4 regions of the Shewanella inventionis genome follow, and region 1 is predicted to be linked to each of the others. Evidence: predicted binding sites of a transcription regulator. Region 1 holds the regulator's gene; each other region holds the start of a gene.
What was found. Region 1 encodes LexA, which represses DNA repair genes until DNA is damaged. Its sites were predicted from a motif close to TACTGTATNNNNATACAGTA; they were not measured.
Positions count from the first base shown of each region.

Region 2: the regulator LexA is predicted to act here: its motif matches at 2,862-2,881, upstream of K8B83_RS14860 (LexA family protein).
Region 3: the regulator LexA is predicted to act here: its motif matches at 3,322-3,341, upstream of K8B83_RS13895 (YebG family protein).
Region 4: the regulator LexA is predicted to act here: its motif matches at 1,831-1,850, upstream of K8B83_RS15700 (LexA family protein).

Region 1 covers NZ_CP082926.1:116,980-121,659, reverse strand. The annotation lists gene coxB (cytochrome c oxidase subunit II) at 1-879, opposite strand, end outside; gene K8B83_RS00585 (cell division inhibitor SulA) at 1,273-1,779, opposite strand; gene lexA (transcriptional repressor LexA) at 1,776-2,390, opposite strand; gene plsB (glycerol-3-phosphate 1-O-acyltransferase PlsB) at 2,655-4,680, shown strand, end outside.
Region 2 covers NZ_CP082926.1:3,354,298-3,358,977, forward strand. The annotation lists gene K8B83_RS14840 (hypothetical protein) at 1-30, shown strand, start outside; gene K8B83_RS14845 (hypothetical protein) at 98-628, shown strand; gene K8B83_RS14850 (hypothetical protein) at 819-1,139, opposite strand; gene K8B83_RS14855 (Y-family DNA polymerase) at 1,179-2,435, opposite strand; gene K8B83_RS14860 (LexA family protein) at 2,423-2,851, opposite strand; gene K8B83_RS14865 (DUF4145 domain-containing protein) at 2,967-3,713, opposite strand; gene K8B83_RS14870 (DUF4406 domain-containing protein) at 3,781-4,104, opposite strand; gene orn (oligoribonuclease) at 4,348-4,680, opposite strand, start outside.
Region 3 covers NZ_CP082926.1:3,148,026-3,152,705, forward strand. The annotation lists gene prc (carboxy terminal-processing peptidase) at 1-1,589, opposite strand, end outside; gene proQ (RNA chaperone ProQ) at 1,611-2,231, opposite strand; gene K8B83_RS13890 (GAF domain-containing protein) at 2,508-2,966, opposite strand; gene K8B83_RS13895 (YebG family protein) at 3,017-3,310, opposite strand; gene K8B83_RS13900 (paraquat-inducible protein A) at 3,519-4,148, shown strand; gene K8B83_RS13905 (paraquat-inducible protein A) at 4,138-4,680, shown strand, end outside.
Region 4 covers NZ_CP082926.1:3,511,849-3,516,528, reverse strand. The annotation lists gene topA (type I DNA topoisomerase) at 1-98, shown strand, start outside; gene K8B83_RS15705 (Y-family DNA polymerase) at 156-1,415, opposite strand; gene K8B83_RS15700 (LexA family protein) at 1,403-1,810, opposite strand; gene K8B83_RS15695 (hypothetical protein) at 1,987-2,766, opposite strand; gene cysB (HTH-type transcriptional regulator CysB) at 3,152-4,129, shown strand; gene purN (phosphoribosylglycinamide formyltransferase) at 4,194-4,680, opposite strand, start outside.

The sequences.
Region 1 (4,680 bases):
TTGGTGACACGCTGCACAGCGGGCAAGGTATACTTGCTCACCTTGCTGATTTAATTCTGCAAGTGATAAGGTTTGTGACATGGAGGCAGCCGCTGCTGCGGCTTCGGTTTCGGCAAGTTGTTTTTGTTCTACTAGCCAGTTTTCAAAGTCCGCTTCAGACAGTGCATTAACCACAATGGGCATAAACCCATGGTCTTTGCCGCACAGTTCTGCACATTGGCCGCGGTAAATGCCGGGCTTGTCGATACGTGTCCAGGCTTCGTTAATAAAACCTGGGTTAGCGTCTTTTTTCACGGCAAATGCGGGCACCCACCAAGAGTGAATTACATCATCTGAAGTCATCAAAAAGCGGACTTTTCGGTTTATCGGCAACACTAATGGTTTATCTACTTCAAGTAGGTAATTTTCACCTTTGGTTTGGTCGCCATCGATTTGCTCTCTTGGCGTTGAAAGTGTGCTGTAAAATTCGATATCTTTATCGAAATAACTGTAATGCCATTTCCATTGCGACCCGGTAATTTTAATGGTCAGATCAGCATTGCTAGGATCTTCCATTGCAATTAAGGTTTTGGTGGCAGGAATTGCCATCGCAATTAAGATGATAAATGGAATGACTGTCCAGGCAATTTCTACTTTAGTACTTTCGTGAAAATTGGCCGCAACAGCGCCTTTTGATTTGCGGTGATAGATCATTGAGTAAATCATGATCCCAAATACCACTAACCCAATTGCACAACAGATATATAAAATAGTCATATGGAGGTCGTAAACCCTACCACTGATATCTGTCACACCTTGAGTCATGTTGAGGGGCATTTCTGCTGCCCCTAACGGGAGTGCTAACAGCACTACCAATAAACAATACCACCTTTGCTTCACAAGACTTCTCCTCTGCTAATTGCAAACCGCAATTACAAAGAAGAGTCACACAGTAAGTCTCTGCTCTATGCAAACTCTTCGATTCCCAAAAAAGTTTGATGACTTCAAAGTACACTGGTGGTTGTAGACATTTAAGCCTATGCATTTATTGTTAGCTGAACACCACACCTGTACCTACGACTGAACTAATCAATTTATGTTGACGTGTTCCCATCGATGGCTATTGTGTCGGCCAATACACGTCATATTAAGGATAGACAATGTTTCATCCTTGTTAACAACATTACTTGTAGATCAAACTTTGATCAAGATCACTTTGTTCGCTAATCGTCTGAAAAAATGTAAAAAAAAGCCCTGAATTGAATGCAGGGCTTGGTGTTTATGGGTTCGTTGTTAATGAAATGCTGAAAAATTACTTGAAGCTGTTGTCATCGAAGGATTAACCATTTGGTGCTTTTCTTGTGAGTGAGTATTCACATCTTCGATTACAACTCCTAATGCTCGGGCACTTTTAGCAACGATTTCTAAACGGCGGCTGTCACGGGCATCTAATGAGCTGGTCCAGGTTATAACCGCACTTGACGTGCCACTGGTTAGCGCTTTTTCCATGGCCCATAAGGTTTCGACTTCATCTTTAGTGTGCACTAATAAAATACGGTCCATTCTTACGCCAGCGCTAGCAAGCATATGCTTATAGCCAATGTGTGGTGGACTAATGAGTACAATCCAGCGTCCTTGTTGGCTCAAGCTAGCTAATTGGCTGCACAACTGACCCAATTCAGACTCACCTTGAGTCACGGTTTGTAATGTTTGAATGGTTTGGCTGCCGTACATATCAGCTTCGGTTAAATCGACCCATAAGCCTGGGTGGCGTGGGGCTGTGCCCATTAGTTTATTCATAACCAATCTCCATTACGGATAACGCCAACTGCAAGCCCTTCAATGGTTAGGCTTTGGCAACTTAAGTCTACTTTAATTGGGTTATAGGCTTCGTTTTCAGCATGTAGATACACCACATTGCCTTTTTTCTCGAAACGTTTAACCGTAACATCGTCTTCAACGCGGGCCACAACAACCTGGCCATTTCGTGCTTGCTGCATTTTATGTACGGCCAGTAAATCACCTTCTAAAATGCCAATATCTTTCATACTGTCACCACGAACCCGTAATAAAAAATCAGCGGCAGGTTTAAACATGCTTGGGTCAACTTGATAATATTGCTCAACATGTTCTTGCGCTAAAATAGGCTCGCCTGCAGCCACTTGGCCAATAAGCGGTAAGCCAGATTCTTGTTCGTCTTCTTGGGGTAATCTGATCCCCCTAGAAGTGCCAGGCATGATCTCGATAAAGCCTTTTTTGGCTAATGCTTTTAAATGCTCTTCGGCAGCATTTGCACTTTTAAACCCAAGACGGTTGGCAATTTCAGCGCGAGTCGGTGGCATACCGGTTTCGGCGATATTGTTTTTAATTAGGTCTAAAATTTCTGCTTGGCGTGGCGTTAACGGTCTCATGATGATTCCTGTCTTTTTATACAGTGACTGTCATTATATACAGTGTTTTTGTTCGCGCAAGTATTAACCAACTGTTTTTTATTCTTTGCTAGCAGTTATGCTGTTATCCATATGTTTTGTAAGTGTTTTATTGGTTTTATTATTTGAGAACTGTCATTGGCGATAGTTCACAAAGTAAAGATAAAACAGCCAGATAGTGTAACAAGGGTGGTTTCTGGTATCCTATGCAGCAATATTACAGTGGCTTATATTGCGAAATTAACCATGTCAAAACCAAATTCAATATTTTTACGGACATTAAAATGGGTGCAAAAATGGATGGTGCATACCATTGTTGTGCCGCATGACCCATTTGATGATCTTAATTTAGACCCGACTAAGCCACTGGTTTATGTCATGAAAACAGAGTCAATTAGTGATGCTGCGGCTTTAAGCGAAATCACCGAAGGCTTTGGTATGCCTAGCCCATATGAGCCTTTAATCGTCGATGGATTAAAAGTACCGCGTATTGTTTGCCTTGAGGGACGTAAACCTCTTTTTGGCAAACGCGAAAGTGGCGAAAAGTTTATCAATTGTTTTATCAGCTTACTGGCACTTCATCGTCAGCGTCCGGATTTAGACATTCAGCTGGTGCCTGTTAGCTTATATTGGGGGCGCACACCCGGCAAAGAAGACGACAGCATGAAAGCGGCTGTTTTTGAGCGTGAAAGCCCTACGTGGTTACGTAAATGGCTAATGATTTTGTTTTTAGGTCGCCATAACTTTGTGCAGTTTTCTAATGCATTATCATTGCGTTATATGGCCGATGAACATGGTTCCGATAAGCGTATAGCTCATAAGCTCACCCGAGTTGCTCGGGTGCATTTTAGTCGCCAACGTAAAGTGATGACCGGCCCGCAATTACCCAATAGACAGATGTTTTTTGCTTCGTTACTTAAGTCGGATTCAATTAAAAAAGCCATTGAAGAAGAAGCTGTTAGTAAAAAAGTGTCGCCAGAAAAAGCGCGCGAAACAGCCATTGAGTATTTAGATGAAATTGCCGCAGATTATTCTGACAGCTTAGTCCGTATTGCAGAACGCTTTTTAACTTGGTTGTGGAACAAATTATACAGTGGTATCAACATTAAAGGTGCTGAACAAATTCGTCAGCTCCATCATGATGGCCATGAAATTGTCTACGTGCCTTGTCATCGTAGTCACATGGACTACTTATTACTGTCATACATTTTGTATTACCAGGGCATGGTGCCACCGCATATTGCAGCGGGGATTAATCTAAACTTTTGGCCTGCTGGCCCTATGTTCCGCCGAGGTGGGGCGTTTTTTATTCGTCGCAGCTTTAATGGTAATAAGCTTTACACCGCAGTATTTCGTGAATATTTGGACCAATTATTTGCTAAAGGTTACTCGGTTGAATACTTCACCGAAGGTGGCCGTTCGCGTACTGGGCGTTTACTTGCGCCTAAAACCGGCATGTTAGCCATGACCATCAATAGCGTACTGCGCGGAATTGAACGCCCTGTAACCCTAGTGCCTGTGTATTTAGGGTATGACCATGTTATGGAAGTGGCAACCTATCACAAAGAGCTCAGCGGTAAGAAAAAGCAAAAAGAGTCTGTTTGGCAAGTGTTTGGCGCTATTCGTAAATTAGGTAATTTTGGCCAAGGTTATGTTAATTTTGGTGAGCCTATTAACTTACAAAATTTTTTAAACCAACAAGCACCAGATTGGCGTGAAGAAGTGGCCAACGACCCCGAGCAAAAACCAACCTGGTTTACACCGTCTGTTAATTTGCTGGCTAATCGCGTGATGACCAATATTAACGGGGCTGCTGCTGCCAGTTCAGTTACCTTAACCAGCTTAGTGTTGCTTGCTTCTGAGCGTAATGCATTAGAGCGCAGCTTGTTAGAGCGTCAATTAGATTTGTATTTAGCATTGCTTAAAGCAGTACCTTATACCAATTATGCTTCGGTTGCCGAAGGCGATGGTAAAACCATTGTTGATCATTGTTTATCGCTCAATAAGTTTGTTAGCACCAAAGATGCGATTGGTGAGATTATTTCTGTTGATGAAAAAATTGCCATCACCATGAGCTATTATCGTAACAATATCATTCATTTAATGGCTGTGCCGTCATTGGTCGCTAGCTGTTTGGTGCAATATGATATTTGCGACCGTAATACAATACATGCCGTTGTTAAGGACTTTTATCCTTTACTTAAAGCTGAGTTATTTATGGGTATTGAAGATGTGCAGCAACATGTCGACAGTATTTTAGACTTTATGGTGG
Region 2 (4,680 bases), 1.6 Mb from region 1:
GGAGCTTGTAGCTATTCAGCAAGCTCTTAACAACTGCCCCCTTAACTGGGGAATCTAGCTCCGTTAATCTGAATATTTAAAAATTAAGGACAATGTAATGTTCAAAGTTAAGTTAAAACTACTAAAAGTTGCAATATTTATCACACTAACCGGTTGTACAGGCATGAACGATGCAATGACACCATCTATGAACACACATAAAGACTCATTTGATGGTGCTCTCATAGTTTCTCAGGCTCCTGTGAGTTCCTCATCAAGCTTAACTGAGGGCTGGCATACTATGGGCTTTGAGTGGAATCAAAAATTTCCTGATGTAGTTTTCCTAGAAGTCGGAACAAACGGAATCACTAATGTTCAGGGGGTGGCTTTTAATGTGGACGGTGAAATAATTGAAAATATAACAGAAGCAAGTGTTCTCACAAAATATGGTAGCTGGTCTACTCGTCGTCTAGTTATGCCAATAAACGAATTTGTCAAAGTAGCAAAAGGTCGTGACGTCAAAATGAAATTAATCCAAATTGATACCTATTCGGTATCTAGTTTTGGAGCAAGTAATTCTGGTGCAGTTGTTAATTCTAAATTTCCTCCATTCCTAAATAAGCTGAAAGAGCTAGATGTGATCAAATAAAGCTAGTGCGCGAATGTTCATTTGCTAAAAAGCCACAGTTTGGTATAACAATCAACTAATTCAATACACGTATAATCGACGTATGCAGGCGTCTTAGAATTAGGGGGAGGGTTAAAAACCCTCCCTAAACCACATTAAAAACTAAGCTTATTGAACATGAAGAATCCCCTTAATAGAGATTATCCGGAATCTATTTTTTCAAACCTTCAGTTATTCTTGAGTGCACATATTTATTCATAGCAGCTTGTTGCATTTTTTCCCACGAGTTGAATGTCGTATTGTTTGTAATAAACGCCTCCCATTCATCATCAGGAATCGCCTTAAAGTCTTCTGGATTTTTAACGTCAAATCCACTCGCTATAAACAATTGATTTAAATCTGAGAAACTAGAGCATTCTCCTAAAAACTCAGGTGTTAAAATATCGCTTAATTCAACTTTGTGCGTACCATGTAAATCTTCTAAATTCTTTTTTAACTTATTTAATCCATTTGTTTCTATCTTAATTGGCATTGGTTCACTCCTTTGAATATGATGTTTAATGACATAACTTTAGCACTTTACTTTTGGCAAGCTATCCCATTTGGTTGTGTACTGGGGTGTCAATAATTGTCGTCGCATTGACCACTTCTGCTCGATGCCTTGAGCAGCTAAGAACAAAGTATCTCGTCCATATCGTAAGTTAATGCCATCAAGGGTTTTCATCAATGCATTATCCGCCTTAGTAGTGTTAAATAAGTCAAATTGTTGATACTTATCACTGCTTAAGTTAATCAGGCCCACACCTATCTTGTAATACTTAACACCTACCTTGAATAGCTTAGTTGCTGCGACAGTCGCGGCGTTCGTCATTTCAATTGTGCAGTTAGTGGGACTTGGAAAGTGGATAATTGATTTAAAACTAACGGGTTGTTCATCATAGGGCGAATTACTGGCAAATAGCAGCATTGATTTACAGCTTGAGCCTTGCCCCCTAGCCTTATTAGCTGCTATCGCGACATGCTTACTCAGTGCTTGCAGTAATGAATCAAAATCAATAATGCGCTCACCAACTGAGCGTGTCGAAAATATTTGCTGCTTATCAGCCTTAGCCTCATCCCACTGTTTACACTCTTGGCCATTGAGCTCTCGCACCGTACGTTCAATTTCGATACTAAATTGCTTTCTAGCGACTCCAGGAGGAACTTGAGCTAGTTCAAAGGCTGTTCTAACATTCATACACTCAAGTTTTTTACTAATACGTCTGCCGATGCCCCACACATCACCAACAGACATTTGTTTTAAAATACTAACCCGTTCTGTATCACTTTCTATCAGACATACCCCGTTATAACCTGGTAATTTTTTCGCAGCATGATTCGCAGCTTTAGCAAGCGTTAAGGTGGCTCCAATACCAACACAAACAGGCAGCCTGGCTTCCTTCCATACAGCGCGGCGAATCATATGCCCCTGTGTGTTAAGGTTCTTAATTGCTGGTGAACAGTGCTTAAACGACAGAAAACTCTCATCTATTGAGTACACATGTTGCTCAGGCCCAAATCTTCCAATGATTTCCATCATCTTACTTGAGAGATCTGCATACAGCTCATAATTAGACGAACACGCTATGACCCCAAGCTTAATACACAGATCTTTAACCTGAAAGTAAGGAGCAAACTTAGGAATACCTGCTTCCTTGGCTTGGCGGTTAGCCGCCACAATACAACCATCGTTATTACTTAACACTATTATGGGCTTGCCACGCCAATCAGGCCGAAACACTTGTTCGGCACTGCAGTAGAATGAATTGGCATCAACTAAGGCAAACATGCATTGCCAGCCAGTAAAGAGCAATGGTGATGAAGCCGCACAGAGCGAATAACTACCCCCTCTATGCAAAATTCATCATAGTCATGTATTTTGACAGCTTGATGCTTATCATTGGATGATAAGAGCAGCTTTCTATGTTTATCGAGGATCTTACACACAAACTCGCCATTGAAGTTTGCCACTATGACTGCCCCCTGCTGAGCGGTAATGTGGCGATCTACAATCAATAGATCACCATCAAAGATACCCGCACCTTGCATCGAGTCACCTTGTGCAACACCAATGAAAGTTGAACTTGGATGCAAAATCAGCAACTCATCTAGACTTAACCCCAACTGAGAGTACTCAGCTGCTGGGCTTTCAAAACCACTGATCCCCGCACTAGCCGGAATAGGGATAAAAGGAAATACACGCATAAACTCACGCCACTGTATATAATTACAGTGATTATAGCGCTTATGGTGTGGTTAGCAAATGCAGATTGCATGGTTGTCAGTTAAGTGATTTAGTATCAAACACAGTTACATATTTCTATTTAACTGGTCCTTTGTTTTTAATTATTCCTGCCGATAACACATCAAGCTCATCTTCTTCGGTAGGGAATAGTTTATCAAACACGTGAGCTAACAGTTTATAAGCATCAACATTATCTTTTCTACGTAACAGCCCTTCGCCATGTGTTGCGGCATTCCCAAGTAGCCTTAGGGCGTTCAACTTGTCCTTCAAAGACTGGCTTATGTCATTTATGTTTTCAACCCTTGTAGCTAAAGAAATAAATTTACCTTCAGCTGACTTATCTGGAACCTTAAGCACATCGAGCATCACCTCTACCGTTGCTCTAATCCTGTTTCCACATGCATTATCATCACAAAAGAATAAAGCAAACGACTTTTCCAACATCAGAGCTATTTCTTCAGGAACTGTAGGAGGAACGTTAAAGATTTTTATTGGTGGGTAGAAAAATATTGGTTTAATGCTAACAAAACGATTCTCTTGTTGCTGGCCGTATTCATCACAAAAATAATGTTCATCATGCTCACCAACGCCCGTTATCACTACTGTTTCTGAACATCTAGAGTTATTGCATTTGAGAAAGCCTGTAATGTTATATTTTACCCATTCATAATCAAACTCTGGGTGTTGATGTGATGTTAATGTGTTTGCTGTTTCTTGAATCAAAAGATCTTCTTTCCGCTCTAAAATACCTCTTTTGCACGTGGGGCATTCCCATTGAGGTAAATGATCCATATCAAACTTCTGTTTTAAAAATTCATCCATAAAAGGTAAACTTGTATCCGTGATTAAAAATACAAGTTAGCCTAATTATATTGAATTGATAAGTTTTTTATTTAACCCGGAAACAATGAGGTGATTCAAGCAGAACGACTGGCACATCAACAATCTTAAGCCCTATCTTCTTAGCGTAATAATACTCAGCAGTGGCGCCAGATGATTTACGCCAACCTGGTAACATAACCATCTCATTGCATGCGCGGATCATAGCAAAGCAAATATCCATGTACTGAGGTTCAGTTAACCCAACAGGTAAACTAGCTGAATGTAGCACAACACGACCACTTGATTGCAATTGCTCTGCAGCACTAAAGAACGCCTGCTTATTGATATCGATATTGCCACTGATTGGGCCTGCTATATAAGTAGCGATCATTATTTATGACATGGCGGTAACAAACTGGCAATGGCGTTATCTACAGTATTCTCTCTCCACTCATAGCTACAACAAACGCATGCTTTTAATAAATGTTCTTTTTTACAAATTATAGTGTAATCAAATGCCCTCGGCACATATTTAATGAATTCACTCATCTTGCCTTGTTGCTTGCTGGTACCTAAATTGAGGTCCTCTTCAACCCATTTAATATTGATGTCATTAGAGCCACACTTAATGCATTTATCCATTAAGACCACCAAACAACGCATTTTTATAACACTTTAGCTCTGCTATCGATTCTCGAATATCAGCCAGCGCTTCATGCTTAAATAGTTTCGCACCGACTGCCTTTTGCTCCAACTCAGGCGCCCATGCTCTGGCTGCTAGTGCGATAGCAGAGATATCTAACTGACGATAATGCAAAAATTCATGGAGGCGTGGCATTTGGCATAAGATGTACGACCGGTCAAACATGATTGAGTTACCAGCGAAAATAACGCCCTCTTTGGTTTCTCGGTTATAGGGCTCAATACCCATGGCTGTTAAGTGATCTAAAATCTGCTGCTCACATTC
Region 3 (4,680 bases), 1.8 Mb from region 1:
TCAGGAGTCACACCTTTTAACTGAGTGCTGCCGCCATTAATACGATAAAATTTAGCAATAGTATATTGAACATGCCCAATGGGCTTTTCATACATATCGTAAATGCGACCTAGGCTCTTGTGCTGTTGTACAGTGCCTTTACCAAAGGTTGACTCACCAACAATTAACGCACGGTCATAATCTTGCAAAGCCGCTGCAAAAATCTCAGATGCCGAGGCACTGTAACGATCTACCATCACGGTTAATGGGCCAGTGTAGGCACTTTTACCATCGTTATCTCGATTTTCATTAACGGTACCATTTGCATCACGAATTTGAACAACTGGCCCCATATCGATAAATAGACCCGTTAATAATGTTGCTTCGGTTAATGCACCACCACCATTACCGCGAAGATCAATAATGATCCCCTCGACATTGTCTTTTTCAAGTTTAGCGATTTCTTTGGCAACATCCTGGGATAAGTTCATATAAAACCCAGGAATTTGAATAACACCCACTTTACGGTTGGCGTATTGGCCTTCTGTTGGTTCTATCACTTTTGACGTTGCGGCGCGATCTTCTAAACGAATTTTGTCACGGGTAATGGTGACTTCAAACGTCTTAGCGTTGACCCCGCCTTTTTTAGGTAATATCTGTAATACGACTTCACTGCCTTTCGGGCCTTTAATTAAGTCAACTACATCGTCTAGGCGCCAGCCAATAACATCAACGATATCACTGCCTTTTTGACCAACGCCGACAATTTTATCTTCAGGGGATAGTTTTTCACTATTCGCTGCAGGGCCGCCAGCAACCAGACTTTTGATCACAGTGTAGTCGTCGTCCATTTGTAACACAGCACCAATGCCCTCAAGGCTTAGGTTCATTTCCATTTGGAAACGTTCTGCATTACGAGGCGATAAATAACTGGTATGAGGCTCAACACTGCGGGCAAAGGCATTCATAACGCTTTGAAATACATCTTCGCTTTGGGTCTGACTTAAACGCTTTATGGCATTGTTGTAGCGTTTTTCTAACACTTCAACTATTTCTGGCCAATTTTTTCCTGTTAGCTTTAAGTTTAACGCATCGTATTTAACACGTTGACGCCATAACTCATTGACCTCTGTTTCGTCTTTTGGCCACGCGGCTTCTTCTCGGTCAAATTCGTAAGCATCACCGGGTTTGGTGAAGTCAAATTCTTTATCTAGAAGAGAAAGCGCGTAAGCAAAACGTTCATAACGACGTTGCTGTACAAGATCATACATGGTAAATGCAGGGCTAATATCACCAGAGGTTACCATGTTATCGAATTCGCTTTTGTACTTGTCAAAACTGGCAATGTCTTGTGCTGTAAGTACATTACGTCGGTAATCAAGTTGTTCTAAATAACGAGAGTAGATTTGCTCAGAAAAGGCATCATCAAGGGTAAAACGATGGTAGTGCGAGCGAGTAAATAACGTTGTTACTCGCTTGCTAGCCACTTTATGTTGCGGCTCTTGTGCTAGTTTGGGTAACTCGCTGATTTGAATCGTTGGTGATATTGCCCACGCCGAAAAGCCGACAAATAAGCTGGCAATCGACACGGCCAAGGTAAGTTTTCGCATCAACAAGTACTCCTTAAATTTCTATAATAGTATGTGCTCTACACGTACTTTGATGGTCAAGCCAGTGTCTAACTGAACATGCACATCTTCTTTGTTAATATCAGTGACAACACCAGGAACCGGTGTCGCGCCTAACTTAACATTCACTCGTTGCTTTTGTTTTAATTCTTCAAGCTTTGCAGGCTCAAGTTTAACAACAGGCGCAGCGACAGGTGCTGGACGTTCTTTTTTCACTGGTGCACGTTTAGGTGCTGCTTTTTTTGCTGGCTTTTTAGGAGCATTTTTAGGTGCTTGAGCCTGACGCTTCGCTTTAGCCTTTTCTTGGCTTTCTTTTAACGTCGCTTGAGCATGATCGATGTGCTCTTGCTCTAACTCACCACAGTCATTGCCATCAAGATCGATACGCTTTGCACCGGCTTTTACGCCTTTAAGATAGCGCCAGCTACTTGTATAACGACGAAGCGCAACACGCAATTGTGTTTTACTGACTTTAGAATCATCAGCTAACCGTTCAGCCAAATCTTGAAACAAACCGATTTTTAATGGTTTAGTTTCACCTTCAGCAATAAAGCATAAAGGAAAGGTTTCATATAAATACGCTAAAATTGCGTTGGTGTCGGTCAACTTGTCTGTTGATTCCATTTTTACTTCCACGTTAATAAAGGGACTGTTAGCGGCATTAAAGTGCCATGCAGTCGTTCATCTTTCGCCAAACTTTATTCAATAAAGTCCAACGTACAAATTATCATTATCCGCCTGTTTGCTAAAGTCATTGAAACAAACCTTAACAATTTAACCGGACTCCCTATCAGCTTAAATCATCGCTCACAGTGAAATCCAGTATAAATGCGTGCAGTTGCGTATTATAAAGCCCGCAGCGGCGAATGCGACTATGATTTAGCCTTATTTGTTCGCAATTTAACCAAATAAGCAAGATTCAAAACTTTTTACCATCATTTCGAGTCCAATTTGATCTTCTTCATCAAATCGATTCAGCAAAGGACTATCGATATCTAACACTGCCACCACATCTTTGCCTTGACGAACCGGAATAACGATTTCAGAATTGCTCGCAGAATCACAAGCAATATGACCATCGAATTGGTGCACATCTGCAACACGCTGGGTAGCATTTAATGCCGCCGCAGTTCCGCAAACGCCCTTGCCCATATCGATACGTGTACAGGCAACTTTACCTTGAAATGGGCCTAACACTAATTTGTCACCTCTTTTAATGTAAAAGCCTGCCCAATTAAGGTCAGCAAGATTATCATTAAGCAGTGCAGAAAAGTTAGCCATAGCCGCAATTAAATCATCTTCGCCTTCAAGTAACGCTTGCGCTTGACGATTTAATGTTTGGTAAAATTCAGGTTTCATTCTTGATCCTTTGCTCAGGCGTTAGATGCTCGTTGTCGGCATTTACGTCGTTATTGTACTGATGTATTTTTGGCAGACGTTTTTTTAGGTTTTGCTGCTGCAGGGGTTTTAACCTGTACTGTGCCTTTTAGCAAGTTAGAAAGCTCATCTTTATTGCTTGCAAGATAAAATGCGAGTTGTTCGCACTTATTTTCATCAAGACCTAAATCTGCTTGAGTCAAAAATGGGAGCAAGTTGTCGGCAATATCAAGCATCTTATCGTAGGCATCGGCCTCCTTTTTCGATGTGAATGTCATCTTTTCCACCCCTTCTCTGACCACGACAAATTGGGTAATCACTGCCATGATATTATCCTCACTGTTTTTATATACAGTGCATAGAATCTCACATATATAACTTATGATGCAAGTATTCTGATTATTCTGATATTATCTGCATGTGCTGTTAAAATATTTCCCAACAGTATTTGCAGTAAACTAAGTAAAAGAGTGCAATTAATGCTACTTTTACCCTAATATTTTCGATGTCTACGACTATGGAATAACCATTTTGATGCATGAATTTGATGATCATGATTCCATCATCTTATGCCGATCATGTGATCTAGCGGTAAGAAAACGCGCACTGCCATCGAGTGCCCGGGCAATATGCCCACGTTGTGATACTGCGTTGTACGATTCACCCTACTGTTCAATTAATGGCATGCTGGCTTTATGTCTAGCGGCGTTGATTATTTTTATACCCGCTAACTTGCTTCCCGTTCTTGAAATTCATTTTTTAGGCAGTATACGCACAACAACCGTTGTTGAAGCGGCTGTTGCCGTGTGGGCACAAGGATATTGGGTGGTAGGGTTAGCCGTTTTGGTAGCGGCAGTCATTGCTCCTGCTGTGCTAATTTTGTCAATTTTAGCCCAGGTAATGATTGTTAAGTTAAAACTCAACCGGACTTTTTGGCAACGTGTTTACACCACTTTGCTCAAAAATCAGGGGTTAATTGCGCAAATGACCATGTTGGAGATTTATGTGATTAGCTTTTTGGTGTCAGCTTTTCAATTATCAGATTTTTCAGATGTGTACTTTGGCATGGGGACATTCAGCTTTACGATGCTTTTTGTCATCATTTTATTTTTACAACGTGAATATAACCTAGAACATATGTGGAGTTACGTCGATGAGCACTGAACATTCAGCCGCAGCTGATTTGCCAGTTGACGTGGTAACATCATCTCATTCAAGTGCTCAAGCACACTTACAAGGTAATCAGCTTGGTTTGTGTTTATGTCCTGTGTGTAAAAAGCTTAATCGCACGACAAACAGCCATTGCCGCCGCTGTTATAGCTCGTTGTCGACACGTAATTATGCAAGCGTACAACAAAGTTGGGCATTGCTTGTTACTGCAACCATTTTGCTAGTCTTGGCGAATGTCTACCCTATTACGTTATTAACAAATCGTGGAGTCGTAACTAACGACACAATATTCAGTGGCATTAGCCATTTAGTACAAACCGGCATGATCCCTATTGCCATCATTGTATTTACGGCGAGTATTTTAGTCCCTTGGCTTAAAATAGTTGGATTGGCAACATATTTGGCTGCAATAAGTTTTGACCTGCCCATTTCTAAGAGAAAATTAATGGTTGGTTTTCATATTATTGAGTGGATTGGCCGTTGGTCGATGCTTGATCTATTTGTTATTTCATTAACTGTTGCCCTC
Region 4 (4,680 bases), 1.4 Mb from region 1:
TTGCGACAGAAATTGACGGCAAAGCGACAGGTTGGTCTGCTAAATTTGTTAATGGCAAATGGGTGAGTGAATCAACCAAGAAAAAAGCTAAGAAGTAATTTTTACTTTAATCGAAAAAGCGTTACTTCCGGGTAGCGCTTTTTTATGTCTGTAATTTACTCACAATGAATAATTGGAATATGGCGCCAATCAGTGGTGTATTGTGGTGTTAAAAAGTTTCTGTGCATAGCCCATTTTTGTTGTGCACCTTGTGCGCCTAAAAATAGGGTATCGTTACCATAGCGGTGATTAATGTTATCGAGTACCTGCATCAATTGTGGTTTGGCTTTACTTGTATTAAATAAATCGAGTTGTTGATGTTGACTGTTGACTAAATCAAGTAGGCCTACGCCCACTTTATAATAATGAAGACCCGGACGGTACAGCCGCTGGATAACCTGCGATGCTGCCTGTGTCATTTCAACGCTACAGTGGGTTGCACAAGCAAAGTTAACGTTGACTTTAAAACTTTGCGGGTGACTGTCGTGAGGAGAGTTATGTGCGAATAACATCATTACCTTGCATAAAGAGTGTTGTTTTCTGGCTTTAGCCGCTGCAATAGAGATATGCATACATAAGGCTTGGTGTAAGCTGTCGATATCGGTAATGCGCTCGCCGACGCTGCGGGTTGAAAATATTTGCTGTTTGTCGGCCTTTGCTTCATCCCATTGTTTGCATACAACACCATTGAGCTCACGAATAGTGCGCTCAATTTCAATACTAAATTGCTTGCGCATCATGGTGGGAGACGCATTGGCTAGGTCTAAGGCGGTATTGATATTCATTATGGTTAATTTTGCCGCTGTTTTACGACCAATTCCCCACACATCACCAACAGCAAGTGTGTTTAACGTTGCTTGGCGGATCACCTCATTATCTATAACACAAACCCCTTGGGATGATGGTAATAACTTAGCGGCTTTATTGGCTACCTTAGCAAGTGTGAGTGTTGGGCCGATACCGACGCACACCGGCAAACGAGTGTATTGCCACACAGTTTGTCGAATACGCTTTGCATGGGTCGCTAAGCAAGGGATTGCCTGCTGACAATGTTTAAACGATAAAAAGGACTCATCAATAGAATAAATATGTTGTTCAGGTGCAAATTGGCCAATCACCTGCATCATTTTAGTGGATAAGTCAGCGTACAATTCATAATTACTCGACAATACCACAACGTTATGTTGGCGGCACTTTGCTGCAACTTGAAAGTAAGGCTGAAATTTGGGGATCCCCAAGTTTATTGCGAGGCGATTGGCGGCAACAATGCAACCATCGTTATTAGACAATACAACCATAGGACGATGACGCCATTCAGGTCTAAATACCTGTTCTGCACTACAGTAGTATGAGGTTGCATCGACTAACGCGAACATAAGTCAATTGCCTCATCATGGCATCGTATTGAATACCTTACCGCACCTTCAATACTAAAATCATCATATTGATTAATCACCACATCGGCATAAGCATCGTTGGAGGAGAGGAGTAATCTTCGTTTGAGGTCGATCATTTTACACACAAATTCACCATTAAGATTGGCCACGATCACTTGGCCATTTTTAATGGAACTACTGCGATCAACAATGACCAAATCACCATCAAAAATACCAATGCCGATCATCGAATCGCCCTGGACTTTACCAATAAAGGTTGCGCTTGGGTGAGTAATTAGCAACTCATCTAGGCTCAATGGCTGCTGTTGGTACTCTGCTGCTGGCGATTCAAAGCCACTAATGCCGCCTGCAATATAGATAGGGATCACTTTCATATCAGCACCTGCGATATAAACACTGTATAAATAAACAGTATTCTAGCAGTGAAATAAAAATGATCAAATTTTCATTATCAACATGGGTAAGAGATCGTGGCGAAAGGAGTGAAAGAGCAATAAAAAAGCCTCTTAACGAGGCTATTTAGATTAGATCATTAAAGTGAAGACAAGCTTTACCATTTCTTTTTAGGTTGAAACAGCATATCGATATCATCGCCTTCTTTTTTAGGCTTGGGGGCACTGGGCTCTGTGCTACGTTGTGCGCCCATAATTTCATCGAGAAGTTGTTTAGCTTCATCAACTTTACGCGAAATAAATGGATCGTTTGGGGTTTGGGCTTTGATGGTATGCAATGTATTTAATGCTTTCGTCACCATCTGTTTACTTGAACCATATTGCTTCATAAAACAGGCTGCACGGGCGCGGCTAATCATAGATTCAACATTAATACGCAGTTGTAAATTATCAATACGCATTTCTTCTTCGGCAAATATTGTAGGTTCTACTTTTCCTTTGTTATGCTCTGCACGCAATATCGCCTTGAGTTTTTTAAGGGTTTTGACAAGTTCTAATATTTGTCTGTCATTATCGGGAAGCCGAAAATTTTCAATGGCAGGCACCTGGCTAGGAGAGTTAGATACCGTGGTTATTTGCGCCTTTATATCAGCAAGTCGACGCTCATAATCTGATTTTAATTGACCAGAAGCATGTACAATAGATTGCTCTAATGCATCTTGAATACGACGATACAGCACGAGCATGATATGACTAGAGCATGGTGCCATACCCGTGTTAGATAATACGGCATCAGTTTCGTCGATAATGGCGCGTTGGCGCGATATTTCAACTCGGCGTTCAGCTTCCGCTCGCTCTTTTTGTTGTTGGACAATACTAAAACCGATAATGAGTAATAGCAGTGCACCGATAAGAATTAATACCAAAATTAAGGACATAAAGGTTCCATTTTATCTTGCATATCACATGGTAAAAACAGCCAATAATCATGGCTAAAAAGGCATTTTAATGGGTAATCAGATTGATTAGCAAATGCCATCAAAATTACCCTATATCTTAGCGTATGTAATTACAGCTGTCGTTGAATAATAAGTTGTTTTGTCGATAAATCAGTAAACAGATAGTGCCAATCATGTATTGTGAGCTGTGCAGAGATATTTATCGGTATTTTCCTTGCCCGTTATTACTATTTGTATTACATTTTCATAATTAGTATAACGTTTTGTCATAGTTGAACGATAGCTCATTTTCGTTAAACGCTATTGACGTTGTTCTTATTCACGATGCATGTGAATAGGTTACGGTTAAATCAAGGATCTCATCATGAAACTGCAGCAACTTAGATATATTGCAGAAGTCGTTAAGCATAATCTTAATGTGTCATCGACAGCAGAAAATCTCTATACCTCGCAACCGGGGATCAGTAAGCAAGTGAGAATGCTTGAGGATGAGTTAGGGATTCAAATCTTTGGTCGCAGCGGTAAACATTTAACTCATGTAACGCCGGCAGGCCAACAAGTTATTGATATTGCAAATGATATATTAAGCAAAGTCGATAGCATTAAAAAAGTGTCCGAAGAGTACACCAAACCGAATCAAGGCGAATTAAATATTGCCACGACGGATACTCAAGCGCGGTATGCGCTTCCGCAAATTATTCGGGAGTTTATTAAGCGTTACCCTAAAGTTAACTTGCACATGCATCAGGGGACCCCTTCGCAAATCAGTGAACAAGCAGCAAGAGGTGATGCCGACTTTGCCATCGCAACAGAAGCCATGCATTTGTATACCGATTTAATTATGTTGCCTTGTTACCATTGGAATCGTTCTATTGTTGTAAACCGTGATCACCCTTTGGCAGCTCAATCAGGTAAAATTAGTATCGAAGATTTGGCTCAGTTCCCATTAGTGACATATGTGTTTGGTTTTGACAAAGCATCTGAAATTGAAAAGTCGTTTAAACGTGCAAATCTTGACCCTCGAGTTGTATTTAGTGCAACGAGTGCTGATGTACTGAAAACTTACGTAAGATTAGGGCTTGGGGTTGGAGTGATAGCCTCAATGGCGATCGATCCGACAGTTGATAAAGATTTAGTTGCGATTGATGCAAGCCATTTATTTGCTCACAGCACAACCAAAATTGGTTTTAGGCGTGGTAGCTTTTTACGTGGTTATATGTATGATTTTATGTTGCATTTTGCTCCACACTTAACTCGCGATGTGGTTGAAAAAGCGGTAGCACTGCGAGATCAGCAATTGATTGACGAAATGTTTGCTGATATAAATCTGCCAGTGCGTTAGTGCTATACAAAAAGCATAAAAAAACCTCGCTGCAGCGAGGTTTTTTATGTACTAATTAATCAGATTAGTCTGGCGCGTAACCAGAAGGACCTATTAATTGACCATCTAAATACGCTTTACCCTCAAGCATTTTCAATCGCCCTAAGCTAAACCATTTAACCACGAGCGGATAGATAGCATGTTCTTGTTCATGTACTCTTTCTGCTAATACAGTTGCGTCATCACCAGTATAAACCGGCACTTTAGCTTGCAGTATTACAGGGCCAGCATCTAGTTGAGGTATGACAAAATGTACGCTGGCACCATGTTCAAGATCACCTGCATCTATTGCGCGTTGATGAGTATTTAACCCAGTATATTTAGGTAACAATGATGGGTGGATATTGATCATCTTACCTAAAAATTGGCTAACAAACTCATCGGTTAAGATGCGCATAAAACCAGCCAATACAATTAAATCAGGCTGATATTTGTTCACAGCAGCCAATAAACGTGCATCGTATTCACTGCGTGATTCGTTTTTGTAAGCAATCACGCAACTGGTGTCAATT